Regions from separate parts of the Proteus penneri genome, predicted to be linked through region 2. Evidence: predicted binding sites of a transcription regulator. Region 2 holds the regulator's gene; the other holds the start of a gene.
The links. Region 2 encodes ArgR, which controls arginine synthesis, uptake and breakdown. Its sites were predicted from a motif close to ANTGAATAAAAATACANT; they were not measured.
Positions count from the first base shown of each region.

Region 1: a site for ArgR is predicted at 14,887-14,904, ahead of argC (N-acetyl-gamma-glutamyl-phosphate reductase). Genes of this name have one in related genera too.

Region 1 covers NZ_CP059690.1:3,651,476-3,668,281, reverse strand. The annotation lists tRNA gene H1225_RS16485 (tRNA-Glu) at 130-205, opposite strand; rRNA gene H1225_RS16480 (16S ribosomal RNA) at 290-1,831, opposite strand; gene murI (glutamate racemase) at 2,230-3,096, opposite strand; gene btuB (TonB-dependent vitamin B12 receptor BtuB) at 3,041-4,912, opposite strand; cobalamin riboswitch at 4,982-5,189, opposite strand; gene trmA (tRNA (uridine(54)-C5)-methyltransferase TrmA) at 5,302-6,399, shown strand; gene H1225_RS16460 (YijD family membrane protein) at 6,523-6,924, opposite strand; gene fabR (HTH-type transcriptional repressor FabR) at 6,924-7,610, opposite strand; gene sthA (Si-specific NAD(P)(+) transhydrogenase) at 7,810-9,207, shown strand; gene oxyR (DNA-binding transcriptional regulator OxyR) at 9,199-10,116, opposite strand; gene argH (argininosuccinate lyase) at 10,307-11,689, opposite strand; gene H1225_RS16435 (argininosuccinate synthase) at 11,767-12,975, opposite strand; gene argB (acetylglutamate kinase) at 13,052-13,825, opposite strand; gene argC (N-acetyl-gamma-glutamyl-phosphate reductase) at 13,846-14,850, opposite strand; gene argE (acetylornithine deacetylase) at 14,951-16,114, shown strand; gene poxB (ubiquinone-dependent pyruvate dehydrogenase) at 16,187-16,806, opposite strand, start outside.
Region 2 covers NZ_CP059690.1:3,816,563-3,833,368, reverse strand. The annotation lists gene ftsH (ATP-dependent zinc metalloprotease FtsH) at 1-1,914, opposite strand, end outside; gene rlmE (23S rRNA (uridine(2552)-2'-O)-methyltransferase RlmE) at 1,962-2,591, opposite strand; gene yhbY (ribosome assembly RNA-binding protein YhbY) at 2,737-3,030, shown strand; gene greA (transcription elongation factor GreA) at 3,152-3,628, opposite strand; gene dacB (serine-type D-Ala-D-Ala carboxypeptidase) at 4,037-5,479, shown strand; gene cgtA (Obg family GTPase CgtA) at 5,561-6,733, opposite strand; gene rpmA (50S ribosomal protein L27) at 6,864-7,121, opposite strand; gene rplU (50S ribosomal protein L21) at 7,141-7,449, opposite strand; gene ispB (octaprenyl diphosphate synthase) at 7,713-8,684, shown strand; gene H1225_RS17340 (DNA-binding protein) at 8,722-9,138, opposite strand; gene H1225_RS17335 (DNA-binding protein) at 9,221-9,571, opposite strand; gene H1225_RS17330 (helix-turn-helix domain-containing protein) at 9,758-10,024, shown strand; gene mdh (malate dehydrogenase) at 10,132-11,070, opposite strand; gene argR (transcriptional regulator ArgR) at 11,518-11,988, shown strand; gene mpl (UDP-N-acetylmuramate:L-alanyl-gamma-D-glutamyl-meso-diaminopimelate ligase) at 12,046-13,425, opposite strand; gene fbp (class 1 fructose-bisphosphatase) at 13,590-14,597, shown strand; gene ppa (inorganic diphosphatase) at 14,809-15,336, shown strand; gene H1225_RS17300 (MFS transporter) at 15,430-16,608, opposite strand; gene H1225_RS17295 (dTDP-4-dehydrorhamnose 3,5-epimerase family protein) at 16,617-16,806, opposite strand, start outside.

The DNA.
Region 1 (16,806 bases), 170 kb from region 2:
TTCAATTTTTCAGCTTGTTCCAGATTGTTAAAGAGCATAATAGGTAAAATAACTCATCGAATTATCTTAACTATTCCCTGATTTGCATCAGACTATAGTGTGGTACGCCTTTCACTCATACCGCGCAATTGGCGTCCCCTAGGGGATTCGAACCCCTGTTACCGCCGTGAAAGGGCGGTGTCCTAGGCCTCTAGACGAAGGGGACTTCAGTCAGCTTCGCAGACGCGCTTTTGCTCGTTCTTCATCAGACAATCTGTGTGAGCACTTCACATAACACGTATCTCTTAGGTAAGGAGGTGATCCAACCGCAGGTTCCCCTACGGTTACCTTGTTACGACTTCACCCCAGTCATGAATCACAAAGTGGTAAGCGCCCTCCCGAAGGTTAAGCTACCTACTTCTTTTGCAACCCACTCCCATGGTGTGACGGGCGGTGTGTACAAGGCCCGGGAACGTATTCACCGTAGCATTCTGATCTACGATTACTAGCGATTCCGACTTCATGGAGTCGAGTTGCAGACTCCAATCCGGACTACGACAGACTTTATGAGTTCCGCTTGCTCTCGCGAGGTCGCTTCTCTTTGTATCTGCCATTGTAGCACGTGTGTAGCCCTACTCGTAAGGGCCATGATGACTTGACGTCATCCCCACCTTCCTCCGGTTTATCACCGGCAGTCTCCTTTGAGTTCCCGCCATCACGCGCTGGCAACAAAGGATAAGGGTTGCGCTCGTTGCGGGACTTAACCCAACATTTCACAACACGAGCTGACGACAGCCATGCAGCACCTGTCTCAGCGTTCCCGAAGGCACTCCTCTATCTCTAAAGGATCCGCTGGATGTCAAGAGTAGGTAAGGTTCTTCGCGTTGCATCGAATTAAACCACATGCTCCACCGCTTGTGCGGGCCCCCGTCAATTCATTTGAGTTTTAACCTTGCGGCCGTACTCCCCAGGCGGTCGATTTAACGCGTTAGCTCCAGAAGCCACGGTTCAAGACCACAACCTCTAAATCGACATCGTTTACAGCGTGGACTACCAGGGTATCTAATCCTGTTTGCTCCCCACGCTTTCGCACCTGAGCGTCAGTCTTTGTCCAGGGGGCCGCCTTCGCCACCGGTATTCCTCCACATCTCTACGCATTTCACCGCTACACATGGAATTCTACCCCCCTCTACAAGACTCTAGCCAACCAGTTTCAGATGCAATTCCCAAGTTAAGCTCGGGGCTTTCACATCTGACTTAATTGACCGCCTGCGTGCGCTTTACGCCCAGTAATTCCGATTAACGCTTGCACCCTCCGTATTACCGCGGCTGCTGGCACGGAGTTAGCCGGTGCTTCTTCTGCGGGTAACGTCAATTGATAAAGGTATTAACTTTATCACCTTCCTCCCCGCTGAAAGTACTTTACAACCCTAAGGCCTTCTTCATACACGCGGCATGGCTGCATCAGGCTTGCGCCCATTGTGCAATATTCCCCACTGCTGCCTCCCGTAGGAGTCTGGGCCGTGTCTCAGTCCCAGTGTGGCTGATCATCCTCTCAGACCAGCTGAGATCGTCGCCTAGGTGAGCCTTTACCTCACCTACTAGCTAATCCCATATGGGTTCATCCGATAGCGCAAGGTCCGAAGAGCCCCTGCTTTGGTCCGTAGACGTCATGCGGTATTAGCCACCGTTTCCAGTAGTTATCCCCCTCTATCGGGCAGATCCCCATACATTACTCACCCGTCCGCCGCTCGTCAGCAAGAAAGCAAGCTTTCCTCTGTTACCGCTCGACTTGCATGTGTTAGGCCTGCCGCCAGCGTTCAATCTGAGCCATGATCAAACTCTTCAATTAAAAGTGTTTGATGCTCAAAGAAATCGAAAACTTAGCTATTCATAAATGAATTTACTTTTGTTGTTCACTCTTCAAGACTTGATACATCTAATATTTTAGAAGATATCGTCTCTGCGAGTGCCCACACAGATTGTCTGATAATTTGTTAAAGAGCAGTGCAACCTTCGCTGCCGTTTCCGGTCTTCTGCGTTGTTGCGAGGAGGTGCATTCTACATCTTCCTCATTCAGTGTCAAGCGTTTATTTTCAAGGCTTTTCACTTTATTTTTTTGTCCTCTTGGCTAACTCACTTAGCGTGATTTGCCGTGACAACGAGGGCGCATTATAGGGAGTTTTGTGAAGCTGGCAACACTTTTTTTTAGTTTTTTAACCGACCGTTGAATTTTCCACCAAATTGCACTTAAAGCGCTAGTTTTCTGAGCGATTCAAAGCCAAAACCCGCTAAAACAGGTTTTAATAATTCGCTATTCTCATCTTCTTTTAAGCAATAAGCGAAGCTAATTTCATTTGAACCTTTTATTTTCGCTTGATTTACGACCAACCACGCAGTTCTTCGTGCAATTGCAGCACCAGAATCGATAATTCGTGTGCCATCAGGTAAAACAGAAAGAAGTTCATCAGCTAATAAAGGGAAATGAGTACAGCCTAATACGACTGTATCTGGTGGCTCTTTCATTTTTAGCCAAGGTGTAAGAATTTTACGAAGCGCATCTAGAGAAACTTCCTCGCCATGAAGTTTCCTTTCTGCTAGTTCCACCAGCTCGGCTGAACCTAAAGAATGAACTTTGCAATCAGTTGCAAAGCGTTCTATCAGTTCATGGGTATAAGGGCGTTTAACTGTTGCTCTCGTCGCTAATAATCCAACGACCCCATTACAGGTTAATTTAGCGGCAGGCTTAATAGCAGGTACAACTCCCACAATAGGAATATCAGTAAACTTTGCACGTAAAGCAGGAAGGCTTACCGTACTAGCAGTATTACAGGCAATAACAATTGCCGCGAGAAAGTGCTTCTCAGCCACCGCGCTAACTATTCGAACAACACGGTCAATAATGAATTCTTGTGATTTCTCACCATAAGGGAAAGCTTCATTATCGAAAACATAGATATAGTGAGCATCCGGTAATTTTTCACGGATCTCACGGTAAACAGATAAACCGCCAACCCCTGAATCAAAAATCAATACAGTAGGGTTAGCGGTAGATAGTGCATCAGAAGTTGTAGCTTCCTGTGAGGAAGTATTCACGTCCTGGCGTGCGATAGCCATAAGCTGTCTCATAATCTTTATCAAACAGGTTGGCTATTCTACCACGAATTGAGAGATGTGATGTAATAGGATATGACGCAGTTAAATCCCAAATACTCACACCGCCTAGAGAAATAGGTTTTGATGAATAAGTTGAAGGATCATACTCTTTATCAGTACGTTGACCGATATATTGGTAAGTTACCCCCATATCTAATTTTTCGACTTGCCAATCAAGCTGATATTTCACTTGCTGACGAGCTCGACGATCAAGACGTTGGTGCGTTTCTTTATTTCTTGCATCTATATATTGGTAATTAAAGGTGTGATGGAAAATCCACGTATCCATTTCACCCGTAAATTCGACGCCTTTAATTAAAGCTTCTCCAATATTATAATTTTTCCATCCTTGCTTAGAATCAGCTTCAATTAAATTAGTAATATTATTTCTATATGCAGTCAAACGCCACTCTAAAGGTCCTGTTACGCCTTCAAAGCCCCCCTCCCACTGTTTACTCTTTTCGGGTTGTAAGTTTGGATTACTTCCCCATTCACTATAAAGTTGCATCAGTGTCGGTGCTTTAAATGCTGTACCATAACCACCAATCACACGATAGCCCTCAACGAACTCCCACGCTAAATTAGATTGCCACGTAGTATGCCAATTGTATTCAGAATGATGATCAGAACGTACCGATGCTTCAGCAATCACATTGCCTAACTTTTGCTGTCCAGTTAGATATAAGCCTGTATTATCGAAATGTTCTTTATTAGGGAATCCATTAGAACCTTCTTTAACAGATTGACGTTGCCAATCCACTCCACCACCTACACTACCATTGCCTAATAAAAGGTGATTGCCCCACTGCACATTATATTGTTCAGAGTTGGTAAACCGGCTGCCTTTACCATAGCGACCTTGATGTGGATCGTAATCATAGTCTTTGGTGTAGTTATAACTGGTATTTAAAGAAGAAGAGTAGTTATCACGATGAAATTGCATACCTGCATCATAGGTGCGGCTAAACAGTGCGCGAGTATCAACAATAATAGTATTATCGTTATAATCTGGTTCAGCATCATAAGCGGTACGATTATCAAAACCATAAGCCCTTGCAAATAAAGAAACGTTATCATTTATATCGTGATTAACGCCTAACCATAGTGACTTATTCATAAAACCATCACGATCAGGTTGAGGATGCCCGCCTGTATTACCTCTCGCTTCTATATCGTAGCCTTTGGTATAGAGATAACTACCTGCCGCCGTTAGTGTTGTTTTATCACCGATTTTTTGTTTTACAGAGCCATCATATTCTTGATAACCATGAGAACCCATTGTGGCATTGAGTGTTCCTCCTTCTGTTTTTCTTTCTGTGAGGATATTAATCACACCACCAATTGCATCTGAACCATAAACAGAAGAACGAGGCCCTCTTATATATTCAATGCGTTGAACAAGAGAAAGCGGAATTTGGCTAATATCAGAACTACCAGACACATTAGCCTGATTTAAACGTACACCATCCACTAAAATAAGCACGTGGTTTGAATTTGTACCTCTGACAAATATTGAGCTTTGTTGCCCTATTCCACCATTTTTCCCCACATCAATACCGGGCATTCTGCGTAATACATCAATAACACTATTACTCTGCCAACGATCAATCTGTTCACGTTCAACAACGGTGATAGGTGCTAAAATAGAAGAGTTCGGCTCTTGAAAGCGGTTTGCTGTCACACTTAATGTATCGCTGTTATTCGCAAACGCACTAAAACTCCCCACCATTACACTCAACGCTATATTTGAAATAAGAAAAACTTTTTTATTATTCATGAAAATCTGCATCCAACAGAATAAGTAGCAGGATGCCGCCAAAATTAAATAAAACGCGTATTTAATTTAAGATGCGACAGGTCTTCGGCAGGTCTTCGGACTCTAGGTTAAATAAACAATTTTGTGTATTTAAGATAATGACTTCCCACTGTACTTATTAAGGTACTTTGTAGTGTCTTTTATTATCCTTGATCCTATTACCGCTGCGCGTCAGTTCTGGCTTTGCACCAGATTCCCTTTTCACTCCTATTAGGAGACCGAACAGCTATGCTACGATTTCAACTCCACTGAGTCCAGAAATTGAACATGAAGAATACTGGACATCTTCATGAGGATCTCTACAATTTCGCTCGCTTAACTTTATTACTGCCAAAAAAAGGCGAGATACCATGCAGAATTCATTACCAACGCAAACATATCAGTCTCAACTGAATGAAAAAACACAACGTCTACAAACGATGATGGCTCCTTTTAATGCGCCTGAAGCAGAGGTTTTTTCATCACCAGAACAGCATTATCGTATGCGTGCGGAATTCCGTATCTGGCATGAAGACGATTCTCTCTATCATATTATGTTTGACCAAGAGACTAAGCAGCGTATTCGTGTTGACCAATTTCCGGTTGCTAGCCAGCTTATTAATAAAATGATGGTTGTCTTGTTGGCAGAAATAAAAGATAAACCAACACTCAGAAAGAAACTATTTCAGATTGATTATCTTTCTACGTTGAGTAATAAAATTATTGTTTCTTTGCTGTATCACAAGAAAATTGATGAAACTTGGCAACAAGAAGCACAAGCATTACGCCAGATCTTAATTGCTCAAGGCTTTGATGTGCAGTTAATCGGTCGTGCATATAAAACAAAAATTATGCTCGATAACGATTTTATTGATGAAGTGTTACCTGTCGCAGGTAAAGAGATGATTTATCGCCAAGTTGAAAATAGCTTCACGCAACCTAATGCTCAGGTCAATATTAAAATGTTGGAATGGGCATTAAAGGCAACAGAAAACGCGAAAGGTGATCTGCTTGAGTTGTATTGTGGTAATGGCAACTTTTCATTAGCACTCGCGCGTAATTTCGATCGCGTACTGGCAACAGAAATCGCAAAACCTTCTGTTTATGCCGCGCAATATAATATTGCAATGAACCATATTGATAATGTGAAAATTATTCGCATGTCTGCGGAAGATTTTACACAAGCAATGAATGGGGTAAGAGAATTTAAACGTCTAGAAGGGATTGATTTAAAAGATTACCAATGTGAAACCATTTTTGTCGATCCACCTCGTAGTGGTTTAGATGAGAAAACTGTAGAACTGGTTAAAACTTACCCTAGCATTTTATACATTTCTTGTAACCCAGAAACATTGTGCCAAAATTTAGAAACCCTAACAAAAACACATAAAATCAGTAAATTAGCTTTATTTGATCAATTTCCATATACCCATCATATGGAATGTGGTGTGTTATTAGAAAAAAGATAACTGCTTATTTCTCTTCTTAGAGTAAAAAATCCTTTAATAACGCGAATAAAAACAAAAACACCAGCAAGATAACTTGCTGGTGTCAAAATTTCGCTGTGTTTACAACAAATAGATAAGTACAGACTAGTACTGTTCTGCTTGTGATGCTCTCTCAGCTTCTTCTGCCTGTATACGTAAACGTTGACGATGTTTGAACTGACGATAAATCCATAACGCAACGATAACAATACAAACTGAAGAGAAGAAGTTTGAACCCCATTCAGGGTTAACGGTTCTGGTGTAAGCGTTATAACCGAAGAAGCCTAATAAAAAGAATGAAAAAATCAACTTAGGCATTCCATCAGTCATAGGTTGATTTAAATAGCGCTGATATAAACAGTAAACTGCCAAGATTAAACTGACGAGTGGGAAAACCGACCACGTTTCAATCAACGGGTTAAAAAAGCTTGAATATGTACCATGTAAAGCGACACCAATGACTGCGGCAAGTAATAGCGTGCTTTTTTCACAGCGATTTTGTTCCATCATTTGTCTCCTTTCTGATGCGTTTTTTTCTTTATCTCTGGGTTATCTTGTTGAGGTATTTGCGTTTCTTGCTCACGTCGATACCAATAATAGGCACCTTTAGCAATCATTCGCAGCTGTATAACTAATCTTTCTTCTAATTGTTGACGCTTTTCAATATCGATATCCAGTGCTTCTGCGCCTGCACTAAATACAATAGTGACCATTGCTTCAGATTGCATTTCTGTAAAATAACGTGGCATATGACTCTCTTGCTCAAGATAGTCTGCCAGTTCTGCAATAAAATGTTGGATCTCTCGTGCGACTGCGGCACGAAATTCCGCCGAAGTCCCAGAACGCTCACGTAATAATAATCGAAACGCATTAGGATTATTGCCAATGAATTCCATAAAAGTGGCTACTGATGTTCTAATAACGCTACCACCTTTCGCAATACGTTGACGTGCTTGTCGCATCAGTTGGCGTAACATCAATCCACTTTCATCAACCATTGTCAGCCCAAGTTCATCCACATCTTTAAAATGGCGATAAAATGAGGTAGGCGCAATACCTGCCTCTCTAGCGACTTCTCGTAAACTTAAACTGGTAAAACTACGCTCGGCACTGAGTTGGCTAAAAGCTGCTTCAATTAAAGAGCGACGGGTTTTTTCTTTTTGTTTAGCTCTGATGCCAATATTATTACTCACAGAAATCCTGATAATCCTAATTTGGTTTATGCTCAATATATCAAACTTTGTTAAAAAAGCAGTGCGTACAATCATCTCTCAAGACACATTCTCATAAAAACTCAACAAAGTGTGACTAATGCCCTTAATGTCAATTGGGCTATTATTCATTCTAATGTTAATATACCGTTGTCGGTTTGTATAAAACAGGTCTCTTCCTATGCAACATTCTCATTTCGATGCCATTGTTATCGGTTCAGGTCCTGGCGGTGAAGGCGCGGCCATGGGGCTTGTTAAACAAGGAAAACGCGTCGCAGTTATAGAACGTTATAACAAAGTTGGTGGTGGCTGTACGCATTGGGGTACCATTCCCTCCAAAGCCCTACGCCATGCAGTAAGTCGCATTATCGAGTTTAATCAAAACCCACTTTATAGCGACCAATCTCGTCTTATTAACTCCTCTTTTTCTCAAATACTTCGTCAAGCCAGCACCGTGATTAGTCAGCAGACTAAAATGCGTCAAGGTTTTTACGAGCGTAATAATTGTACGATGTATTCGGGTGAAGCCGCATTTATTGACGAACACCGGGTCAGCGTGCGTTATCCTGATGGTACTTGCGATATTCTTTCGGCTGATAACTTTATTATTGCAACAGGCTCTCGCCCTTATTGCCCGCCAGATGTCGATTTTTCTCATTCTCGTATTTATAACAGTGACACTATTCTCGATTTAGAGCATGAGCCTCACCATGTCATTATTTATGGCGCAGGTGTCATTGGTTGTGAATATGCCTCTATCTTTAGAGGATTAAGAGTAAAAGTAGATTTAATCAATACTCGTGATCACCTATTGTCTTTCCTTGATCAAGAGATGTCTGATGCACTTTCTTATCACTTCTGGAATAACGGCATTGTTATTCGTCATAATGAAGAATACGAAAGCATTGAAGGTGTCGATGATGGTGTTATTGTTCACCTAAAATCAGGTAAAAAAGTCAAAGCAGATTGTCTACTTTATGCGAATGGCCGAACAGGAAATACAGACACTCTAGGCTTAGAAAACGTCGGTATTAAAACAGATAGTCGTGGGCTCGTTTCTGTTAATGCCCACTACCAAACCAGTTGTGAACACATTTATGCCGTAGGTGATGTTATTGGTTATCCAAGCCTAGCTTCAGCCGCTTATGATCAAGGCCGAATTGCGGCTTTAGCAATCACAACCGGAAAATCAGAAACACATTTAATTGAAGATATTCCAACGGGGATCTACACCATTCCTGAAATTAGTTCTGTTGGTAAAACAGAGCAACAACTCACTGCAATGAAAATCCCTTATGAAGTGGGTCGAGCTCAATTTAAACATCTGGCAAGAGCACAAATAGCAGGTATGAATGTGGGGAGTTTGAAAATTCTCTTCCACCGTGAAACCAAGCAGATTTTAGGTATTCACTGTTTCGGTGAGCGTGCGGCTGAAATTATTCATATCGGCCAAGCAATTATGGAGCAAAAAGGTGAAGGTAATACTATCGAGTATTTCGTTAATACCACCTTCAACTATCCAACAATGGCAGAAGCCTATCGTGTTGCGGCGCTTAATGGTTTAAACCGCTTATTTTAATGCGTTTTGTTTTTCTGCATAAAATGCGGTCATATGTTCACGGATTGTCTCTGCTAATTGTTCATAACGATTACGCAAAGGCGATCCGGGACGATAAACCAAAATAATAGAACGTGATGGATTTGGATCGGTACATTCTAAGTAACACACTCCATCACGTTTTTGTTCTTGAGGTACGGATAAATCAGGTAATAAGGTTATTCCACTACCAGCAGCGACCATATTACGTAATGTCTCTAAGCTCGTTGCTCTAAAATGAGTATCTTCTTTTGCGCCAGCTTGGAAACAGAACCCTAACGCTTGATCGCGTAAACAGTGTCCATCTTCTAACATTAATAAACGTTGACCCGCTAAGTCACCCATCGGCACAGAGCTACGTTCATGCCATGGATGTCCTTCATAAATCGCTAATTTCATTGGCTCTTCAAATAAAGGCACTTCAATAAACGGTGCACTCTCTTTAACCATTGCTAAAATTGCACAATCGAGTTTTCCACTATCTAATTGAGCTAATAAGCTATGAGTTTGTGCTTCATGAAGGTACATCTCTAACTTAGGGTAGTTTTTATGTAATTCAGGAATGATGTGGGGCAATAAATAAGGGCCAACAGTAGGGATAAGCCCAATATGTAAAGGTCCCGCCATACTTTCGCCTTGCAATGAAGCCATTTCTTGTAGCACTTTTACTTCACGTAAAACAGTTTTCGCTTGATCCACCAGCAATAAGCCTTGTTGGGTAAACAAAACCTTACGGCTCGTTCTTTCAAGTAACATTACACCGAGTTCATCTTCAAGTTTACGAATTTGACCACTTAATGTTGGCTGGCTCACATGGCAAGAATCTGCCGCCCGACGAAAATGTTTATGCTCAGCTAGAGCCACCAGATATTCCAAGTCACGGATATTCATTGCAGATCCCACATTTATTGCTGATAGTTAATGTCTATAGATAATATAGTAACTGATAAATTTTTCTATCAGTCGAATGTTATTCTGTCTCTCTTTTTCGATATTATCGGCAATTTAAAATAAAAAAACAGAGTGAAGTTCACCCTGTTCTTTTTTAATAACAGTAAGTTGTCTTAAATAAACTCTTTTCTTATTTATCTATATTTAAAACTTCTTTGGCTTTTGCTATCGCATAAGCAACCTGTTTTTGAGAAACACCCCCTTTTGCAAGACGTTTATCTAAACATGATTGAAGCGATAAAATATCGTACACATCAATCATAATTTTACTGTTAAACATCTGTAATTCAGAAAGCGGAAGCTCTTCAATCGCTTTACCTTGCTCAAGGGCGCAAACAACCACTTCACCCACAATATGGTGAGCTTCACGAAATGGCACGCCTTTAGCAACAAGATAATCTGCCAGTTCAGTCGCGTTGGCATAACCTTGTTTAGCGGCTTCTTCACAGCGAGGACGACGGATTTGAATGCCATCAAGAACTAATGTTGCCATATGCAAGCAATCAGACCATGTATCAATAGCATCAAATAACCCTTCTTTATCTTCTTGCATATCTTTATTGTAAGCCAAAGGCAAACCTTTTAAGGTCATCATCATGCCCGTTAATGCACCTTGAACACGTCCACATTTCCCACGAATAAGTTCAAGTGCATCTGGATTTTTCTTTTGAGGCATTAATGATGAGCCAGAGGTCACTTTGTCTGATAATTCAATAAAGCCCGCTTCACCACTATTAAAGAAAATAAGATCTTCTGCAAAACGAGATAAATGTACCATCCCAATAGATGCGCAAGATAATAGCTCCAAGACATGATCACGGTCGGATACACTGTCTAAACTATTGTTAGTTGCACTCGCAAAACCTAACCATTCCGCTAATTGTTCACGATCGATACCGTAAGCTGTACCCGCTAATGCACCGCATCCTAGTGGACTGATATCCAAACGTTTCAAAGCATCGGCTAAACGGCTTTCATCTCTAGCTAACATTTCATTGTAGGCTAAACACCAGTGTGCGAATGTTACTGGTTGAGCACGTTGTAAATGGGTATAACCCGGCATCACCGCATTTTGATTTTTTTCTGCGGTAATAACTAACGCTTTTTGTAACTCAACAATCGCTTGGCGAAGATGAATAACTTCTTCTTTACACCATAATTTTAAATCTGTTGCGACCTGATCATTACGACTACGCCCCGTATGTAATTTTTTACCTAAATCACCCACTTTGGCAATGAGCTTACTTTCAACCCAACTATGGATATCTTCTGCATCACTTTGCAAAATAGACTGCGGGTTTGCCGTTACTTCTTCTGATAATTCATTTAAAGCTTGCTCAAGTTGAACTTGTTCATCTTGTGATAACACACCAACGGTGACTAACGCTTTAGACCAAGCTACTGAGCCAAAGATATCCTGTTGTGCCAGTCGAAAATCAAACCGCAGTGAATCATTGAATTGTTTAAACCGTTGATCAGCTTCCTGACTAAAACGTCCACCCCAGAGTGCCATAATCGCTTCCTGTATCTATTCTGTGTAATAAAAAAGAGTGAGAGTGATGCTTGTTAGCACCACTCTATTGCCTTACGTTATTTTTTGCTCAGTGCACGAATACGTGATGGCAGAGAATATAAACGGATAAAACCTTCAGCATGACTGTGATCGTAAACTTCATCTTCACCAAAGGTTGCAAATTCCTCAGAGTACAGGCTATTTTCTGACTTTTTCTGAATGGCATTCACATGGCCTTTATAAAGCTCTAAAACCACTTCGCCATTCACATCTTGTGCCAGCGATTCTGCAGCCGCTTGTAGTGAAGCACGGATTGGCGTAAACCAACGACCGTCATAAGCCACATACGACATCTCTAAACCCAGTTGTTGACGCCATTTAAACGCATCTCTATCAAGAACAAGTTGCTCAACACCACGCAGGGCTGCCATCATGATAGTGCCCCCTGGAGTTTCATAGCAGCCACGAGATTTCATTCCCACTAAACGGTTTTCAACAATATCAATACGTCCAATACCGTGCTTAACACCTAATGTATTTAATGCATCTAAACACTCAAAAGGTGATTGTGTTTTACCGTTTACCGCGACAACTTCACCCGCTTTAACTGTAACAGTGACTAATTCTGGTGTTTCTGGCGCTTTCTTAGGATCAACAGTCCATGCCCAACAATCTTCATTTGATGCATTCCATGGGCTTTCTAATACACCACCTTCCGTTGAGATATGCCATGCATTTTCATCACGGCTATAAATTTTCTCAAGTGTCGCAGTAGTAGGAATATTACGGACTTTCAGATAATCCAGCAGTGCTTCACGAGAACGTAAATTCCACTCTCTCCAAGGCGCAACCACTTTCAGCTGTGGAGCAAGTGCCGCATAAGTGCTTTCAAAACGAACCTGATCGTTACCTTTACCTGTTGCACCATGAGCAACAGCGTCAGCACCTAATTTTAATGCCAACTCTACTTGAGCTTTAGCAATAACAGGACGTGCCATTGAGGTACCTAATAAGTAGCTACCTTCATATAAAGCACCTGTTTTTAATACAGGGTAAACGTAATCTTTGATAAATTCTTCACGTAAATCGACGATATGACACTCGCAAGCACCTGATGCCAATGCTTTTTGTTCTACACCCACTAAATCATCACGGCTTTGACCGACATCCGCCACAAAAGCGACAACTTCACAGTTATCGTAATGCTCTTTTAACCAAGGAATGATCGCCGAAGTATCTAATCCGCCTGAGTACGCTAGTACGATTTTCTTAATACCTTTAGTCATAGTGATAACCTTCAATTCCCAATTTGTTTAAATTCTGCCAACTATCAAATAGCAATAAGATTTCTAGAGTGATTTTTTAAGCTAAAATACGGGTTCCGACTGCAACACCATTAAACAGTGCCGTCAGTTTTTCAGCATGGCGCCAACTTGCGATTTCAACAGGTCTACCAAGTGTTTTAGCCGCATCTAACGCTGCGTTTACTTTCACTACCATGCCGTCAGTGATGATACCTTGGTCAATTAATGTCTGTGCTTTTTCGGCTGACATCTCTGCAATCTTCTGACCTTTGCCATCTAAAATGCCACTGACATCGGAAAGCAGGACTAAATCAGCGCCTAATGTTTCAGCAATAGCGGTTGCGGCTTGATCAGCATTCACATTCATCAGCTCACCTTTTTCAGTCATACCGATAGAACTAATAATTGGTAGATAGCCCGCACCTAATAATAAATTGAGTAAATCAGGAAAGCCGGGAGTTGCATTTCCTACATGGCCTAACTCTTCATTGATTTGAGTGACTTTTGCTAATTGCCCATCACCCAAAGAAAGTCCCACCCCATTAAGCCCAAACTGAGTTGCCCACGATAACAAGGTCTTATTAGCACTTCCGGCCAGTGCTCCTGTGATGATATCTATCTGATCTGCAGGTGTGACACGCAGGCCTTGCTTTTTCACGACAGGTAATTGCAATTTACCCATCAATTCATCCACCAAACAGCCACCACCATGTACGATGACTAAAGGACGAGAATGCGTTGAGCGATATTGTTGTAATGCGGTGAAAAACCGTGTTAACGCTTCTTCGTTATCAAGAAGCACACCACCCAGTTTGATAATTAATGGTTCCATGAAACTTCCCTACTCATTATTTAAATAAGTGATTCGGTTTCAGCGAAACCAAACCGAATATTCATACATTGCACTGCTTGTGCAGCAGCCCCTTTCAATAAGTTATCTTCAACACCGACTACAATCAGATGTTCACCTTGTTGAGCAAACCCAATATCACAAAATGCAGTTCCTACCACGGCTTTTAATGCAGGTAATCCTTTGTCATAAACACGCACTAATGGCTTGTCTTGATAAGCATCATCAAAGACTTGTCTGACATTCTCTTGTGTCACGCCAGCTTTTAACTTACAGGTGATAGTGGCTAAGATCCCTCTGGCAAAATTGCCTAAGTGAGGGGTAAAAATCACATCAATACCCAGATGTGTTGCAATTTCGGGTTGATGACGATGAGTAAACACGCCATAAGGTTGCAAACTCACCTCACAAAAACTGCTGGTTAAAGAGGCTTTTCTACCTGCACCACTTACACCGCTGGTGGCATTAATGACTGGCCATTGCGCGGTATCTAACAGCCCCGCTTCCACTAAGGGTTTTAATGACAACTGAGAAACTGTTGGATAACAGCCTGGCACAGCAATTAATTGCGCCTGACTGATAATGTCAGCATTCCATTCAGCTAATCCATAAACTGCCTGTGATAACCAATCAGTATTCTTATGTTCAAATCCATAGTATTGTTGATAAAAATGCTTGTTTTGTACTCGATAGGCACCCGATAAGTCGAACACCACACAACCTTGCTCTAAAAAAATCGGGGCAATGTCATGGCTGACTTCATGGGCTGTTGCTAAAAAAACGATATCAATATTTTCAGCCGCTTTCACAACATCAACCATTGGCTCTAAAGGGAGATCCACTAAGCCACGATATTGAGGATGAAGTTCAGAAAAGCACTTTCCTGCATCTGCACTTTGAGCTGATACCATCAGTCTGCTCAAATTCACATGAGGATGCTGCTGAAGATAGGCGGCTAATTCAGCGCCAGTGTAACCACTTGCTCCTACAATCAGAGTATTTAACATGTCATTCTTACCTTGTACTATGAACACAAACCGATTAATGTATTTTTATTCAAAAAAAGTGCATGAATATTGATACTATTATGAAGAAAGGCTGTCAACAGTGAATATTAAATTACCTACATTTATTGAGATTTATCGTCAATTAATTGCAACGCCCTCTATCAGTGCTACAGATGCTAAGAACGATCAAAGCAACGAATCACTGATTAATTTGCTTGCTAATTGGTTGGAAACATTAGGTTTTTCAATTGAAATTCAACCTGTACCTGAAACTCGAGGAAAATTTAACCTTTTAGCAACATTAGGAACAGGCAAAGGCGGGTTATTACTTTGTGGCCACACTGACACAGTGCCGTTTGATGAAGGTCGTTGGACACAAGATCCTTTTACACTGACAGAGAAAGAAAATAAGTTATACGGCTTAGGCACTGCGGATATGAAAGGCTTTTTTGCCTTTATTCTTGATGCATTGCGGGATGTCGATACTAAAACGTTAACTCATCCTCTTTATATTCTTGCTACCGCAGATGAAGAAACCTCTATGGCAGGGGCACGTTATTTTGCCGCTCATACCGCAATCCGCCCTGATTTTGCCATTATTGGCGAACCAACATCCCTAAAACCTATTCGTGCTCATAAAGGGCATTTATCGAATGCGATACGCATTACGGGACAATCAGGACATTCTAGCGATCCAGAAAAAGGTGTGAACGCGATTGAGCTAATGCATGAATCCATTACTCACCTGAGTACACTGCGCGATACGCTAAAAACGCGCTATAACAACCCTGCATTTGTAATCCCTTATCCCACCATGAACTTTGGTTATATTAATGGCGGTGATGCAGCAAATCGGATTTGTGCTTGCTGTGAATTACATATGGATATTCGCCCATTACCTGGACTTACATTGCAAGATTTAGATGATTTACTACACGAAACGTTAGCGCCCGTAAAAGCACGTTGGCCGGGGCGTTTAAGTGTTGAAGCGCTACATGATCCTATTCCCGGTTATGAGTGCCCCACCGATCATAAAATGGTCGCCGTAATCGAAAAACTATTAGGTGAGAAAGCGCAAACGGTGAATTACTGTACTGAAGCGCCGTTTATTCAAGATCTCTGCCCTACCTTAGTTTTGGGCCCAGGTTCTATTGAACAAGCCCACCAGCCTGATGAATTTATTGATATGGCATTTATTGAACCAACTCGTGAATTAATGGGGCAACTAATTGAAAACTTCTGTTTAGCAGAGAAAGCGCAATAATAAAAAACCCTATCGTCTTATGTTGATAGGGTTTGATCTATTTATCTACTATTTATACTTTAAATAAAACGATTAACGTAACCAATTGGTTTTGGCTAGTTGAACGATTTCATCGCCACGACCATTAATAATCGCTTTCATCATATACAAACTAAAGCCTTTAGCCTGTTCAAATTTAATTTCAGGAGGCATAGAAAGCTCTTGTTTTGCGGTTACCACATCCACAATTACAGGGCCATCATGTTCAAAGGCTTCTTTAAGTGCATGATCCAGATCTTCACCGTTTTCAACGCGAATACCCTTGATACCAGATGCATTAGCAATAGCAGCAAAATCTGGGTTATGCAAATCTGTGCCATCCGTTAAATAACCACCAGCTTTCATCTCCATCGCCACAAAACCTAATACGCTGTTATTAAAAATAATTACTTTCACTGGCAAATTCATTTGCGCTAACGAGATAAAATCCCCCATTAACATGGTAAATCCACCATCACCACACATTGCCACAACTTGACGTTTTCTATCTAACGATTGTGCACCAATGGCTTGAGCCATCGCATTTGCCATAGAGCCGTGATTAAAAGAGCCCAGTAAACGACGTTTTCCATTCATCCCAACATAACGGGCGGCCCATACTGTTGGTGTTCCGACATCACAGGTAAAAATGGCATCATCATTTGCCAGTTCAC
Region 2 (16,806 bases):
ACTTTCTGACTCTGGCTTATCTTTTGGCTCACTCGCTACATGCGCTTGTGCTGGCTGGGCAGTAGTTGTACTACTATTGCCATTATTGCCTTCCCAACCCGCAGGTGGACGAACATCACGACGATTCATTAAATCATCAATTTGAGGCGCATCGATAGTTTCATAAGTCATCAGTGCATCTTTCATTGAGTGCAGAATATCAAGGTTGTCCATTAAGATCTGACGAGCACGAACATAGTTACGATCAACGATAGCTTTAATTTCTTCGTCAATTGTACGCGCTGTTTCATCAGACATATGCTGCGCTTTAGCAACAGAACGACCTAAGAACACTTCACCTTCTTCTTCTGCGTACAGCAATGGTCCTAATTTTTCAGAGAAGCCCCACTGTGTCACCATATTACGTGCAATATTAGTTGCCACTTTGATGTCATTAGAAGCACCCGTAGAAACATGCTCTGCTCCATAGATAATTTCTTCAGCTAAACGGCCACCGTAAAGTGTTGAAATTTGGCTCTCTAACTTCTGGCGACTCGCACTAATTTGATCGCCTTCTGGTAAGAAGAAAGTCACACCTAATGCACGTCCACGAGGAATAATCGTTACTTTATGCACAGGATCATGTTCAGGTACTAAACGTCCAATAATTGCGTGGCCAGCTTCATGATAAGCAGTTGATGCTTTTTGTTCTTCCGTCATCACCATTGAACGACGCTCTGCACCCATCATTATCTTATCTTTCGCTTTCTCAAACTCGACCATTGAGACAACACGTTTATTACCACGTGCAGCGAATAAAGCGGCTTCATTAACTAAGTTAGCTAAGTCAGCACCAGAGAAACCTGGCGTACCACGTGCTAAAATTGCTGGATCAACATCTGGTGATAAAGGCACGCGGCGCATATGGACTTTAAGGATTTGCTCACGTCCACGCACATCAGGTAAACCAACAACCACTTGGCGGTCAAAACGACCAGGACGAAGTAATGCTGGGTCTAACACATCAGGCCGGTTAGTTGCCGCAATAACAATAATACCTTCATTACCTTCGAAGCCATCCATTTCAACGAGCATTTGGTTCAGTGTTTGTTCACGTTCATCATGACCACCACCTAAACCGGCACCACGTTGGCGACCAACCGCATCGATTTCATCGATAAAGATGATACAAGGTGCTGCTTTTTTAGCTTGTTCAAACATATCACGAACACGAGAAGCACCCACACCCACAAACATTTCAACAAAATCAGAACCTGAAATGGTAAAGAATGGAACTTTCGCTTCACCCGCGATGGCTTTTGCTAATAACGTTTTACCTGTACCAGGAGGCCCCACCATCAGAATACCTTTAGGGATTTTACCCCCTAACTTCTGGAAGCGACCCGGATCACGCAAATATTCAACTAATTCGCTTACTTCTTCTTTCGCTTCATCACAACCTGCAACATCAGCAAAAGTTGTTTTGATTTGGTCTTCTGTCAACATGCGCGCCTTGCTTTTCCCGAAAGACATCGCACCTTTACCGCCACCACCTTGCATTTGGCGCATAAAGAAAATCCAAAGACCAATAAGTAATAGCATTGGGAACCAAGACACAAAAATTTGAGTCAGAAGACTTTGGCCTTCAAGTGGTTCGCCCGTTACTTTTACATTACGGTTCATTAAAGTGGTCAGCAGGTTGTCATCACGCATAGGCATATACGTGCTGTACTTTGAGTTATCTGTTTTAGTTACATTAATATCATAACCACTTATGCTGACCTCGCGTAATTGGTTATTAGTTAACTCATTGATAAAGGTAGAGTAATCCACCTTACGACTATTCGAATCGCTGGGTCCGAAGCTCTGGAATAATGACATCAAAACGACTGCAATAACTAGCCAGAGGATCAGGTTTTTCGCCATGTCACTCAAGGGATTAACCTCATATTACAACTGTGTTAACAAATAGCTTTAGGGTACTAAAGTTTACGCCCTGTGGCTACAATATATACTTCACGAGAACGAGACCGCGAAGCGTCTGGTTTACGAACTTTCACTTTCGTAAACAGGGAGCGTATTTGCCCCAGGTACTCATCAAAGCCTTCTCCCTGAAACACCTTGACAATAAAACTTCCCCCGGGAGCCAGTACATCACGACACATATCAAGCGCTAACTCTACTAAATACATGGATCGAGGGATATCGACCGCGGGTGTACCGCTCATGTTTGGAGCCATGTCAGACATGACAACCTGGACTTTGTTTTCACCTACTCTATCAAGCAATGCCTTCAACACAAGTTCATCACGAAAATCGCCTTGAAGGAAATCGACTCCGACTATAGGATCCATAGGTAAAAGGTCACATGCGATGATTCGACCTTTGCTTCCTAACTTCTGTACAACATATTGAGACCACCCTCCTGGGGCTGCTCCTAAATCGACAACGGTCATACCTGGTTTAAAGATATTGTCACTTTGCTGAATTTCTTCAAGTTTAAACCAAGCACGAGAGCGAAACCCTTTTTTCTGTGCTTGCTGAACATATTTATCACTAAAATGTTCTTGTAACCAGCGGCTAGAGCTTGCCGAACGTTTTTTATTGGCCATTGCGTTTTCCAACTATCATACACTTAGCTATCAATATTTTTACTCTTTCACTCATTTAACCCCGTATTAACGACATTTTATGGTGATAAATGAGAGATGGCGTTAGAATAGATCGTTTTCAATCCCAACAAAGCAAAAATTAATGATGACTCTTAACAAAAAACAAATTCAACACCTGAAAGGGCTCGCTCATCACCTGAATCCAGTCGTTATGATTGGTAACAACGGGTTGACTGAAGGCGTTCTTGCAGAAATTGAACTCGCTCTGGCGCACCATGAGCTTATCAAAGTCAAAATCGCAGGCGAAGATCGAGATGTTAAAAACTTGATCGTGGCTGCGATTGTACGCGAAAGCGGTGCACAGAATGTACAAGTTATCGGAAAAATTCTTGTTCTTTATCGTCCTTCAGAAGCACGCAAAATTATTTTACCGAAATAAAACTTGTATCTTTATATAAAAATGCCATAACTAACTCTATGGCAAAAAAGGCCTTTTAAGGCCTTTTTTATATTACCACAGGATGGCACTCTAGTTTTCTATAGAAACGTAAAATTATAAATTAAATATATTCTACGTTTAAAACTTCATACTCGACTTGTCCACCAGGTGTAGTAATAACAACGACATCATCTAACTCTTTTCCAATCAACCCACGCGCAATCGGTGAATTAACAGAAATTAAGTTTTCTTTAATGTTAGCTTCATCATCACCAACAATGCGGTAAGTTTGCTCTTCTTCATTTTCAACATTTAACAGTGTAACTGTTGAACCAAAAATAATACGGCCATTGTTATTCATCTTAGTAATATCAATAACTTGAGCATTTGATAATTTTGCTTCAATTTCTTGTATACGACCTTCACAGAAACCTTGTTGCTCTCTTGCAGCATGATATTCCGCGTTTTCTTTTAAGTCTCCATGTTCACGAGCTTCTGCAATAGCTGCAATAATCTCGGGACGACGAACATTTTTTAAATATTCCAGCTCTTCGCGTAATTTTTCTGCACCTAGAACTGTCATAGGGATCTGATTCATGTGTTAATACCTCAATACTATTCCTAATAAAAAATAGGTATCATCCTGATTTTTTATACTAACAACACAGAGAAAAGGCTCTATTTACTCTTCTCAAGACAAAAAAAGACACAGGCAACCTTAAATTGGGCCTGTCTCTACGTATATTCGGTGAATGAGGGGCGCTAATATATTCCCAACTCATGCTATTGGGACGTAAACTAAACCACCCATACTTAAAACTAAATCTAACACAACAGAAGCATTGCTTCACGCCTTATCTCTCTTTATGAAGAGATAAACAGACTTTTTCCGATAATGGGCTAATCCTGCTTGTTACCGTTTACTTTTGCCCTCATTGCCCTTTAGTATTAGCCTCTGGCAATCAATACTGTAACGTTACACGCTATAGTCACAGATAGAGAAATTATGCGCTTACTATCAACATTTCGACGGATACTTTACACATTAAGTATCATCAGTTTTTCAACCCAAGCGATACCTGTTGAAAACTATATATCCCTTCTTCCTGAAGGAACACAAGTGGGTTTAATAACTCAACCCGTTGGCGCTGCTTCTCCTAATCTTAACTATCATGCCGATCAATTAGCACTTCCTGCAAGTACTCAGAAAGTAGTGACCGCACTTGCTGCATTACTTCAATTAGGGGGAGATTATCAATTCACCACAACAATGGAAACAGAAGGTAAAATAAAGGGCAGTCAGCTTAATGGTGATTTGATCTTTCGTTTTACAGGCGATCCTACATTAAGTCGCCAGCAATTAAGAGCAATGGTTGCCGTATTAAAGCAATCCGGCGTTACAAAAGTACAGGGTGATTTGCTTATTGATACCTCTGCTTTTTCAAGCCACGATAAAGCACCAGGTTGGGTTTGGAATGATCTAACTCAATGCTTTAGTGCCCCTCCTAGTGCCGCGATTGTTGATAAAAACTGCTTTTCCGTTTTATTGCAAAGTGGTAACAAAGAAGGTGATATTGCCACAATACGTAAAGCTTCGTTCTATCCTGTAACCGTTTTAAGTGAAGTTGAAACTTATGAAAAAGGATCAACTCATACCCGTTTTTGTGAATTAGACGTCACTGTTCGAGACTTAAATACTTATGTCATCACAGGTTGTATTCCTAAACGTGACGATGCTGTACCTTTAATGTTTTCTATTCAAGATGGAGCTCATTGGGCCGGTACAATTTTAAAAGAAGAGTTACAGCGCGCCAATATTGAACTTGATGGCTATATCAAACGTCGATCTCAACTAAAAGCACCTGTTACTGTACTCGCACAGACGCAATCAAAACCGTTACATAACTTACTGACTACCATGCTAAAAGAGTCTGATAATATGATTGCAGACACCGTTTTTAGAACCATTGGTCGTGAGTATTATGGTGTTGCAGGGACTTGGCGATCTGGTGCAGAGGCAACCCGTGCTATTTTAAAACAAAAAGCCGGAATTGATTTAGGAAATACCGTTATGGTTGATGGCTCTGGTCTTTCTCGCCATAACCTCATTTCACCTGCAACCATGATGCAAGTCCTTCAATATATTGGACAGCATGAGAGTGATTTAAACTTTATCACGATGCTTCCCCTTTCAGGGCATGACGGTACATTACAATATCGAGGCGGTTTTCATGAAGCGGGTGTTGATGGCAAAGTTTCCGCCAAAACCGGTTCATTAAAAGGGGTTTACAATCTTGCGGGCTTTATGACCACGGCAAATGGGCAGAAAGTTGCGTTTGTACAGTACGTTTCAGCGTATTCACCTCCCACAAAGAATCGCAATGCTGGACGCGCTTATTTAGTGCGTTTTGAAACGAATCTGTATAAAGATATGTACAATAACCGTTAGATTTACACGAGATAAGCAACAGATACAAAAAACGCCTAATTAATCAGGCGTTTTTTATTTTAATCACAACCAGAATGATCCTTAACGTTGGTAGATAAATTCAATACCATCATCGTCTTCTTCATCCCAATCATCGTCATCATCTTCTTCGAAATCAGGATTTTCAAGCTGTTCTTTGTGATAATCATCCCACATAAAGTCAACTTTTCCTGACTCTGCATTTGTTGCAACAACATCTTGCTCACGCGGAGTAACATTCAGGAATTCCATGATATTCCAGCAAAGTTTTTTTACACCTTCTTGGTTGATGGCTGCTATCATATAATAGTTTTCATCCCAACCCAGTGCTTCAACAATTGCTTTTGCCTTCTCTTTTGCTTCTTCAGCATCAAGAAGATCAACTTTATTGAACACTAACCAACGTGGCTTCTGTGCTAATTTTTCGCTGTATTTCTCTAGTTCAGAGACAATAATTTTTGCATTCTCCACAGGATCTGATCCATCAATAGGATCAATATCGATCAAGTGTAATAACACACGGCAGCGTTCTAAGTGCTTTAAGAATTGGATCCCAAGACCTGCGCCATCAGCAGCGCCTTCGATTAATCCGGGAATATCTGCAACCACAAAGCTTTGGTGATTATCCATACGCACCACACCTAGGCTTGGTACTAACGTTGTAAATGGATAATCAGCAACTTTAGGCTTTGCTGCTGATACTGCACGAATAAATGTGGATTTACCCGCATTCGGCATACCTAACATACCTACATCGGCTAATAACATTAGCTCTAAGAGAACTTCTCGAGATTCACCCGGAGTACCCATAGTACGTTGGCGTGGAGCACGGTTAACCGAAGATTTAAAGCGAGTATTACCTAAACCATGAAAGCCACCTTTAGCAACCATTTGCTTTTGACCATGGACAGTCAAGTCAGCAATAATTTCATTAGTAGCTAAATCACGGACGCGTGTTCCAACAGGAACACTAATTGTAATGTCTTGACCACGCTTACCGGTGCAGTCACGACTGTGACCATTTTCACCACGTTCTGCGCGATAAGATTTTGTAAAACGGTAATCAATTAAGGTGTTGAGGTTTTCGTCCGCAATCATGTAGACATCACCACCATCACCACCATCACCACCGTCTGGTCCCCCATTAGGGATATATTTTTCGCGACGAAAGCTCACACAGCCGTTACCACCATCGCCCGCGACGATTAGGATCTTGGCCTCATCAACAAATTTCATGATTTTACTCCGTATAGTAGCCATTAACGTGCTGGATGGCCGAAATTACCCAGAGATGGCCTTTTTTAAATATAAAAAGCCCCGCAACAGATTTGCAGGGCTTTTGACTCGGTGCTTAAAGGACCAGTAATTATTCAGCTTCGATGCTGATAAATTTACGGTTGTTTGGACCTTTAACTTCGAACTTAATTTTTCCGTCAGCTAATGCAAACAGGGTGTGGTCACGACCACAACCAACGTTAGTACCTGCATGGAACTTAGTACCACGTTGACGAACGATGATGCTACCTGCTAATACAGCTTCACCACCGAAACGTTTAACACCCAGACGTTTTGCTTCGGAATCACGACCGTTACGAGTCGAGCCGCCAGCCTTTTTATGTGCCATTGAACTACTCTCCTAAACCTTAAGCGATACCAGTGATTTTAACATCAGTAAACCACTGACGGTGGCCCTGTTGTTTACGGCTGTGTTTACGACGACGGAACTTAACAATCTTAACTTTATCGCCGCGACCGTGAGCAACCACTTCCGCTTTAACTTTAACGCCCGCAAGGATTGGAGCGCCAATTTGAATGTCATCGCCATTAGCGACCATCATTACAGTATCAAACTCGATTGTTTCGCCAGTAGCTACTTCCAGCTTCTCTAAACGAATAGTTTGACCTTCGCTGACTCGGTGTTGTTTACCACCACTTTGGAAAACCGCGTACATATAAACTCCGCTTTCCGCACACTCCCAATATGTATAATTTGAGTGCACAATTAAAATATTCACATAGGGCGCGAATTCTACGCAAATTTAGTGCCGATGACAAGTACAGATCGCAAACTAGCGTTAAAAAAAAGAGTTTTTTACACGATATTTATTTCAGCCATTTTTAAAGTACAATCTAAATTATAAGAGAGTAAAATCTATGGCATGATCATTTTTTATTAATAATAACGCGCTCATTGGCGAGCCAAAGTCGAAAAAACATGAATTTAGAATCTATTATAAAACTAACATCCGCTGATATGACTGCGGTAAATGAGGCAATCCTTTACCAGCTTAATTCAGATGTTTCTTTGATAAACCAACTTGGTTACTACATCATTAGTGGTGGTGGTAAAAGGATCCGACCAATGATCGCTGTGCTCACTGGACGAGCATTGGACTATCAAGGTGACAAACATATCTCGGTCGCCGCGCTGATCGAATTTATTCATACTGCAACATTGTTACATGATGATGTTGTTGATGAATCTGATATGCGCAGAGGAAAACAAACGGCAAATGCTGTCTTTGGCAATGCTGCTAGTGTACTTGTTGGCGACTTTATTTATACACGATCCTTTCAAATGATGACGGATCTTGATTCGATGCGTGTACTAAAATTAATGTCTAGCGCCACCAATGTGATCGCTGAAGGTGAAGTTTTACAGCTAATGAATTGTAACGATCCTGACATTTCTGAAGATGACTATATGCAAGTTATCTACAGCAAAACAGCTCGTCTTTTTGAAGCCGCTTCTCATGCATCAGCAATCCTTTCGGGTGCAACGCCTGAGCAAGAAAAAGCATTCCAAGATTATGGTCGTTATCTTGGGACTGCTTTTCAGCTCATTGACGATTTGCTTGATTATGATGCAGATAACAACCAGTTGGGTAAAAACACTGGTGATGATCTCGATGAAGGTAAACCAACGTTGCCATTACTTCATGCTATGCATAATGGCAATGAAGAAGAATCCAAATTAATTCGCCAAGCCATTGAGCAAGGTAATGGCCGTCATTTATTGGATACTGTTTTAAATACTATGAAACAGTGCGGCTCTTTGGAATATACCCGTCAAAAAGCAGAAGAAGAAGCAGACAAAGCGATTGAAGCTTTATCAATTATACCTAACTCACCATATAAAGATGCACTTATTGGGCTTGCTCACGTCGCTGTGCAACGCCAATCATAACATTAATGTAATAATGTAAAGAAGCCCGCTAGAGCGACTACATCGATTCTGGTGGGCTTTTTAATTTATTGAGAACTTCTTCGTTTTCTCGTTCGATAGCATCTTGATTATCCGCATCAATATAGCTAATAAGCTTTGCTAGCCCTTCGCGCAGTACGAATTTCACAATCTTTTCTCGTTCTGATTTAGTCAATTGATAATAGGCTTCAACCCAAATCAAAAAGGCATCCTGACGTTTAGATAAATACTCTGCTGGAGGTTCATGTGCAGCGAGCACACTAATCACCTCATCAGGCAGACTTTTTACGGAATACTCGACAGCTTTACCCTGCACGCCACGTTTACGACGGTTTTCCCATCCTTCACGACGCGCCATCAAGTTAACTCCCTGTGGGGAGTTAGGTAACCCCGCAAGCCCCACTAATTCTTTCGCTGTATACCATTCTTTTTTCATGATCTCATCTCACATTCAACTAAGAGGTTAGTCAGATAGATATCTGTTGCGGATAACGCAATAATAGATTCTTTAAAATCACCTAATCATTAACGAATTTTTCTAAAAAACTTCTAATACCATCCCGCAATATCAGCTCTGTTAATGTTTTTTGTTCACCATCATTTAGTTGTTGGAATGCTTTCACCCAGATAACGAGTGGCTCCTCTTTTTTATTTAGTTTGTAATGTGCTAATGGCTCATAAAGTTCTAGAGCAATTAATGTTTCTTCTGGTAAACAAGAATAATGATATTCAACACCATTACCTTGCTTATTTTTTACATTCTGTTTTTGCCAAGACTCGCGTCTCGCTTTTGAATTTACACCTTGTGGTGATTTAGGTAATCCACCTATACCCGTCAATTCCTTTGCCGTATACCACTCTTTTTTCATTATGTTTCTCTAAAATTGTTATCAACTTCAAAAAAGAAATTATTAAGAAAAAAATCAGAAATCTTTTTAGAAAAATAATGTTATTTTATTTTCTAAATAATCAGTTTAAATGCTTTAGGACATTTCTAATAAACTGTTATTTATACCACTAACACAGCAATCAATTTTATAGAAAAAGGATTAAAAATGATTTCAAGGAAATCTGATTGGCATCCTGCCGATATTATTGCCGCACTTAGAAAACGAGGAACAACACTTGCTGCCATCTCTCGCAAAGCTGGGTTAAGCTCTTCAACTCTCGCTAATGCACTGTCACGACCTTGGCCTAAAGGAGAGAAAATCATTGCAGACTATCTTGGTGTAGCTCCTAGTGAAATTTGGCCTAGCCGTTATTTCCATCCTGAAACAGGAGAATTACTTGAACGAAAGATTCGTATCAAAACTAATAATTAACTAATAATTACAGGCATTATAATTAATAAAAAAAACCGCTGATATAGTATCAGCGGTTTTTATTTAAATTTGCATTATTTTTATAGCAAAAATAAGTATTTCTTTATTTATTTATTAATAAATTCTTCACCAAGAATTATATCTTTTTTCAATACATCTAACATACCATTTAGAGATTGCTTTTCAAAATCACTCAATTTGCCAATAGATAAATATTCCTCTACACCGTTTTTACCTAAAAGAATAGGTTGTGCAAAGAAACGGGCATATTCTCCATCGCCTTCTGTATAGGTACATTCAATAATATTTTTCTCGCCATTTAAAGCGCGAATTAATGAAAGACCAAAACGTGCGGCTGCTTGCCCCATAGATAATGTTGCAGATCCGCCACCCGCTTTTGCTTCAACAACCTCAGTACCTGCGTTTTGAATACGTTTAGTCAACGCTGCAATTTCATCATCGCTAAATGAAACGCCGTCAACTTGAGAAAGTAGAGGAAGAATAGTCACACCAGAGTGTCCACCAATCACAGGAACGTTGGTTTTTTGTGGATCTTTACCTTTTAGTTCTGCAACAAAGGTATTGGCGCGAATAATGTCGAGTGTAGTGATACCGAAAAGACGTTTCTTATCGTAAACGCCTGCTTTCTTAAGCACTTCTGCTGCGATAGCAACGGTTGTATTCACTGGGTTAGTAATGATACCAATAAGTGCTTTCGGGCAATTTTCTGCAACCTTTTCAATTAGGTTACGCACAATACCAGCGTTAACATTGAAAAGATCTGAACGATCCATGCCTGGTTTACGAGCAACGCCCGCAGAAATCAGAACAACATCAGCGCCTTTTAGCGCAGGGGAAGGATCTTCACCCGCAAAACCTTTTACAGTAACTTGAGTCGGGATATGGCTTAAGTCAGCTGCAACACCCGGTGTGACGGGAGCGATATCATATAAAGAGAGTTCACTACCAGCTGGAAGCTGATTTTTAAGAAGAAGCGCCAGTGCCTGACCAATACCGCCTGCTGCACCGAGAACTGCTACTTTCATTCTGATACTCCTTAGTTTACGAGATAGTGGAACGCCTTCGAGATACTCACTATTACGCAATTCACCTTTAAAAAAACAATTATTTAACAGTGATATTGCATAATAAGGCATTTTCGGTGAAAAATAATACTTTGGTTATTCTAAACAAAATGCTTATCTGTTAATGAGATAGCGGACACTCTTTTGATAAATAATTTCAATAAATATGATAAAGTGTTAAGTACACCATCATCCTTATGATAATCATTTAAGCTTATCAGTTAATTAACAAATATTTTACTTTACTTAAATTATCACATTCACACGCTGTAAATAAATTTTTTTTGCAATACATTCTAATTTACAATTTTGAGGAGGCCATCACTCACCTTCCTTCGTCTTATGTTGCATAAAAATTCACTTCTCTGCATAATACACAGGTTATTGATAACTCACTAAAGGTGAACTATGCGCGTTCCTTCTAAGCAAGAAGACTTGGTTAAAGCGTTTAAAGCCCTGCTGAAAGAAGAAAAATTCAGTTCACAAGGCGAGATTGTGACAGCATTACAAGAGGCTGGATTTGATAATATTAATCAGTCCAAAATCTCTCGCATGCTAACAAAATTTGGTGCAGTAAGAACCCGTAATGCCAAAATGGAAATGGTGTATTGCCTTCCTACTGAGCTTGGTGTACCAACAGCAAGTAGCCCATTAAAAAATCTGGTACTCGATATCGATCATAACCATTCTGTTGTAGTAATAAGAACGAGTCCGGGTGCGGCACAACTTATTGCACGTTTACTAGATTCATTAGGTAAAGCAGAAGGGATCCTTGGCAGTATTGCGGGTGATGACACTATTTTTTCAACACCAGCACCAGGATTTTCCACAGAAGAATTACGAGACGCTATTCTGAATCTGTTTGATCAGGAATTATAATTCGTCTCTATACCGCTTCAAAAAGTAAGCCACTGAATTTTCAGTGGCTTCTTATTTCTAATACGGATTATCAAGATCTTTAGGCTGTGCTAATTTTGCAAGTAGTTTTTCATGAATACCACCAAAGCCGCCATTACTCATAATCAAAATATGATCGCCCGCTTGTGCTTCTTTCGCAATCATATCCACTAATGTATCAAGATCGGTACTCCAACGAGCTGGCTGTACGCAATGCTCTGCAATATCACTCACTAACCATTGAATATTCGGTGGCTGGAATAAAAAGACTTCGTCAGCACGACCTAATGCTGGAGCGATATCATCCTTACTAATGCCCATTTTCATGGTATTTGAACGAGGCTCTAACACCGCAATAATACGAGCCGTTCCACCGACTTTACTACGTAACGCTTCAAGTGTTGCCAAAATCGCTGTGGGATGATGTGCAAAATCATCATAAACACTGACTTGGTTAACCTCACCACGTAGCTCTAAGCGACGACGCGCATTAATAAACTTATTCAATGCTTCACAAGCATCAGCAGGTAAAACACCAACGTGGTGCGCTGCAACAATCGCCATTAAGCCATTTTGCATGTTGTGTTCACCCGAAAGCCCCCAACACACCTCTCCGACTCGCTCATCTTTGTGAAATACTTCAAAATGACTACTGTCATTACTGAGTTTTTTGGCTTGCCAATCCCCAGTTTCTCCCGTGAACTCTTGTTCACTCCAACATCCCATGCCAATAGTCTGTTTTAAATTCATATCATTGTCAGGCATGATGATTTTCCCTGAGCCAGGGACAATACGAACTAAATGATGGAATTGTTTTTGAATTGCAGCTAAATCATCAAAAATATCGGCGTGATCGAACTCAAGGTTATTTAAAATCAGCGTGCGTGGAGAATAATGAACAAATTTAGAGCGTTTATCAAAGAAAGCACTGTCATACTCATCTGCTTCAATCACAAAGAAGGGGCTTTCGCCTAACTGTGCTGACACTTGGAAATTACCCGGTACGCCACCAATTAAAAAACCGGGTTTATAACCACAATCTTCTAAAACCCAAGCCAACATACCTGCTGTTGTAGTTTTACCATGAGTTCCTGCAACCGCTAATACCCAACGTTCAGGTAGAATATAATCATGTAGCCATTGAGGGCCTGAAGTATAAGGCAGACCTTTTTCAAGTACAGCTTCAACACAAGGATTTCCTCGTGTCATCGCATTACCAATAATCACCATGTCAGGAGCAGGTTCTAATTGTTTAGGGTCATACCCCTCAATCAATTCAATTCCCTGATTTTCTAATAAAGTACTCATGGGTGGATAGACATTAGCATCAGAGCCTGTAACTTTATGTCCCTTCGCTCGAGCTAAAATGGCAAGACTTCCCATAAAGGTGCCACAAATACCAAGAATATGAATGTGCATGAATTTCTGTCCAATAGCATGAAGTTGGTCACTATTCTAACGATCAAAAAGCAGATAAGAAACGGATTAACCTTTGAATCATCCAATTCTTTGGCTAAACTTGCCACCACCAAGGAGTTTTTCCTCCTTTTTTACTTTACCCACTCACATTCAGGACCTGCGTCATGAAAACATTAGGCGAATTTATCGTCGAGAAACAACAAGATTTTCCCCATGCAACTGGTGAACTTACGGCATTACTTTCAGCAATTAAGCTTGGGGCTAAAATTATTCACCGTGATATCAACAAAGCAGGGTTAGTCGATATTCTTGGTACTAACGGTGTTTCTAATGTTCAAGGTGAAGCCCAGATGAAACTGGATCTTTACGCGAATGAGAAGCTCAAGGCTGCATTAAAAGCACGTGGTGAAGTTGCGGGTATCGGATCAGAAGAAGAAGATGATATTGTTATCTTTGAAGGTGATCGTGCTGAAAATGCTAAGTATGTCGTGTTAATGGATCCATTAGATGGTTCTTCGAATATTGATGTAAACGTTTCCGTCGGTACTATTTTCTCTATTTACCACCGTATTACACCTATTGGCCAATCAGTGACCTTAGATGACTTCTTACAACCAGGTCATCGTCAAGTAGCTGCTGGCTATGTCGTTTATGGCTCATCAACCATGTTAGTTTATACAACAGGTTGTGGTGTTCATGCCTTTACTTATGATCCTTCTTTAGGTGTATTCTGTTTATCTCATGAAAGTGTACAATTTCCACCAACAGGAAATATGTACTCAATCAACGAAGGTAATTACATCAAATTCCCATTAGGTGTAAAAAAATACATTAAATATTGCCAAGAACAAGATGCTGCAACAAATCGCCCTTATACCACACGTTATATTGGTTCTTTAGTTGCTGATTTTCATCGCAACTTACTGAAAGGGGGGATTTATATTTACCCAAGTACGGCAAGCCACCCTACTGGTAAATTACGTTTGCTGTATGAATGCAATCCAATGGCGTTCTTAGCTGAACAGGCTGGCGGTAAAGCAAGTAACGGTAAAGAACGTATTCTTGATATCGAACCCAAAGAACTTCACCAACGTATGCCTTTCTTTGTAGGGACTAAATCGATGGTTGAACAAGCTGAAAGCTTTATGGCGCAATATCCTGACGAAGAATAATTCATTGGCTTAGTCGCCATCGCCATATCGCCATATAGATAAACCGGGCTTCTCTTTCGTCCGGTTTTTTCATCTTTAGAAATAGAGTCTCTTTTTATTTACTGCTCATTTTTGCATCATAACGCAACAGGTTTGGCAAAAAACGGGTATTGTTAAAAACTTTTCGCTATACTACAGGCCACGTAAAATTATTTTTTATAGGAAATTTTTTATGAGCCTGAATCATGTTCCTGCTGGTAAAGAACTACCAGAAGATATCTATGTTGTTATTGAAATTCCAGCAAACGCTGATCCTATCAAATACGAAGTGGATAAAGAAAGTGGCGCACTGTTTGTTGACCGTTTTATGTCAACTGCAATGTTCTACCCATGCAACTACGGTTACATTAACAACACGTTATCTTTAGATGGTGATCCAGTAGACGTTCTGGTTCCAACTCCATATCCATTACAACCAGGTTCAGTTATTCGTTGCCGTCCTGTTGGCGTACTGAAAATGACTGACGAATCAGGTGAAGATGCGAAACTGGTTGCAGTTCCACACACAAAACTGAGCAAAGAATACGATCACATTAAAGATGTGAACGATTTGCCTGAACTGTTAAAAGCACAGATCAAACATTTCTTTGAACACTATAAAGATTTAGAAACTGGCAAATGGGTTAAGGTTGACGGTTGGGAAGGCGTAGAAGCAGCTAAAGCTGAAATTCTGTCTTCTTTCGAGCGCGCTAAAAAATAATTCTGTGCAATGAGAATTAGCTTGATAAACAATCTGTTGATTGCTTAACAAAAATAAGCCCACATCAATAAATGTGGGCTTATTTTATGATTATCAATTTTGATTATTTAACCGCATAATAAGCATTATGCCACTCATCAAGGTGATCGCCATGGCGATTATCATCAATGTATAGACTGTCGAAACATTCCCTGTGGAGAAAAAGAGTACCCCCCCAATAATAGGCAATATCAATTGATTAAATAAAATAATTAGTGAGGAAATACTGGCTAATTGTGTTACAGGAATAATTTCTATTCTTAACATCCGTAAGATATTCCCTGAAAAAACCTTACCGATAATGGATAAGGCATAAAAGATAACAAAAATAGTGATATCTTTTTGAAAAATAATTAGTAAAGAAGAACTTATTGTGATGATGAAAATCGATAGAGACATTAATAACTTTCGATTTAAATAGTGGGTTAAATAACCATATAAGTAGGTTCCTATTACACCACAGATCCCCGCAGATATATCAATAAAGCCATAGTATTTAATGGGTAAGCTCATCGATTGATCAATTAATGCAGTACCACTCGACTCAATTAATCCGTCAAACATATTATTGCCGATAGCAATAAAAATAGAAAAAATCAAAATAGGAGACGTGAAAATAATCACCATTCTTTTAGTCACTCGTAATGCCTTTGTTAGGCTATTTAGTTGAGTGGTGGATTGGTTCTCTTTTGGCTCTAGATAAAAGAATAAAAAAAATACTGCATTAATGGAATAGAATAGACAAGGAATAATAAGTAAATAATGGTAACCATAATCAATAAATAACATACCAATTAATGGACCGATGATCATGCCAAAAAAATCCATTCTAGACATTATATTAATATGATGTTCTTTATGGTGGCTCATTAATGCAATAATTTTTTCATATGAAATCAGTGTCTGTGAATTACCAATAGAAATTAAGCTTCCTACTAATCCAAAACTAATTGCAATAACTAAATCAGAGGAAAAACCTGAAGTTAATAAAAATAAACAACCAATAATTTTACTACTATCGGAAATAATAGAAATAGGGCGAACACCTAAGGCATCAATATATTGACCAATAAGTGGTATTAAAAAAATGCGTGGTAACCACCATAAGGCGTATGTCAATCCTGTATACTCAATACTTGTTGTTAATTGATAAACAATAACAGGTGTTAAAAAAACCATTAAACCATCAGCACTTAACACCAGAAAAAGCATATAAAAAAAGACAACACGCATAATAGAAGTTACACCTTTTCTTTAATTAATACTTTAATAGGCTGGTTATTTTCATCATAAACAATAATCGATTTTGGGGTATGATGAGTGGGCTTATGTTTCATTAATTCTTGTTGTTTAGAAACAAGGAATTGATAATAGCTTAAATCTGCTGGTATTTTATTAACACGATAAGATTGATAATTTTTATTAGTGATC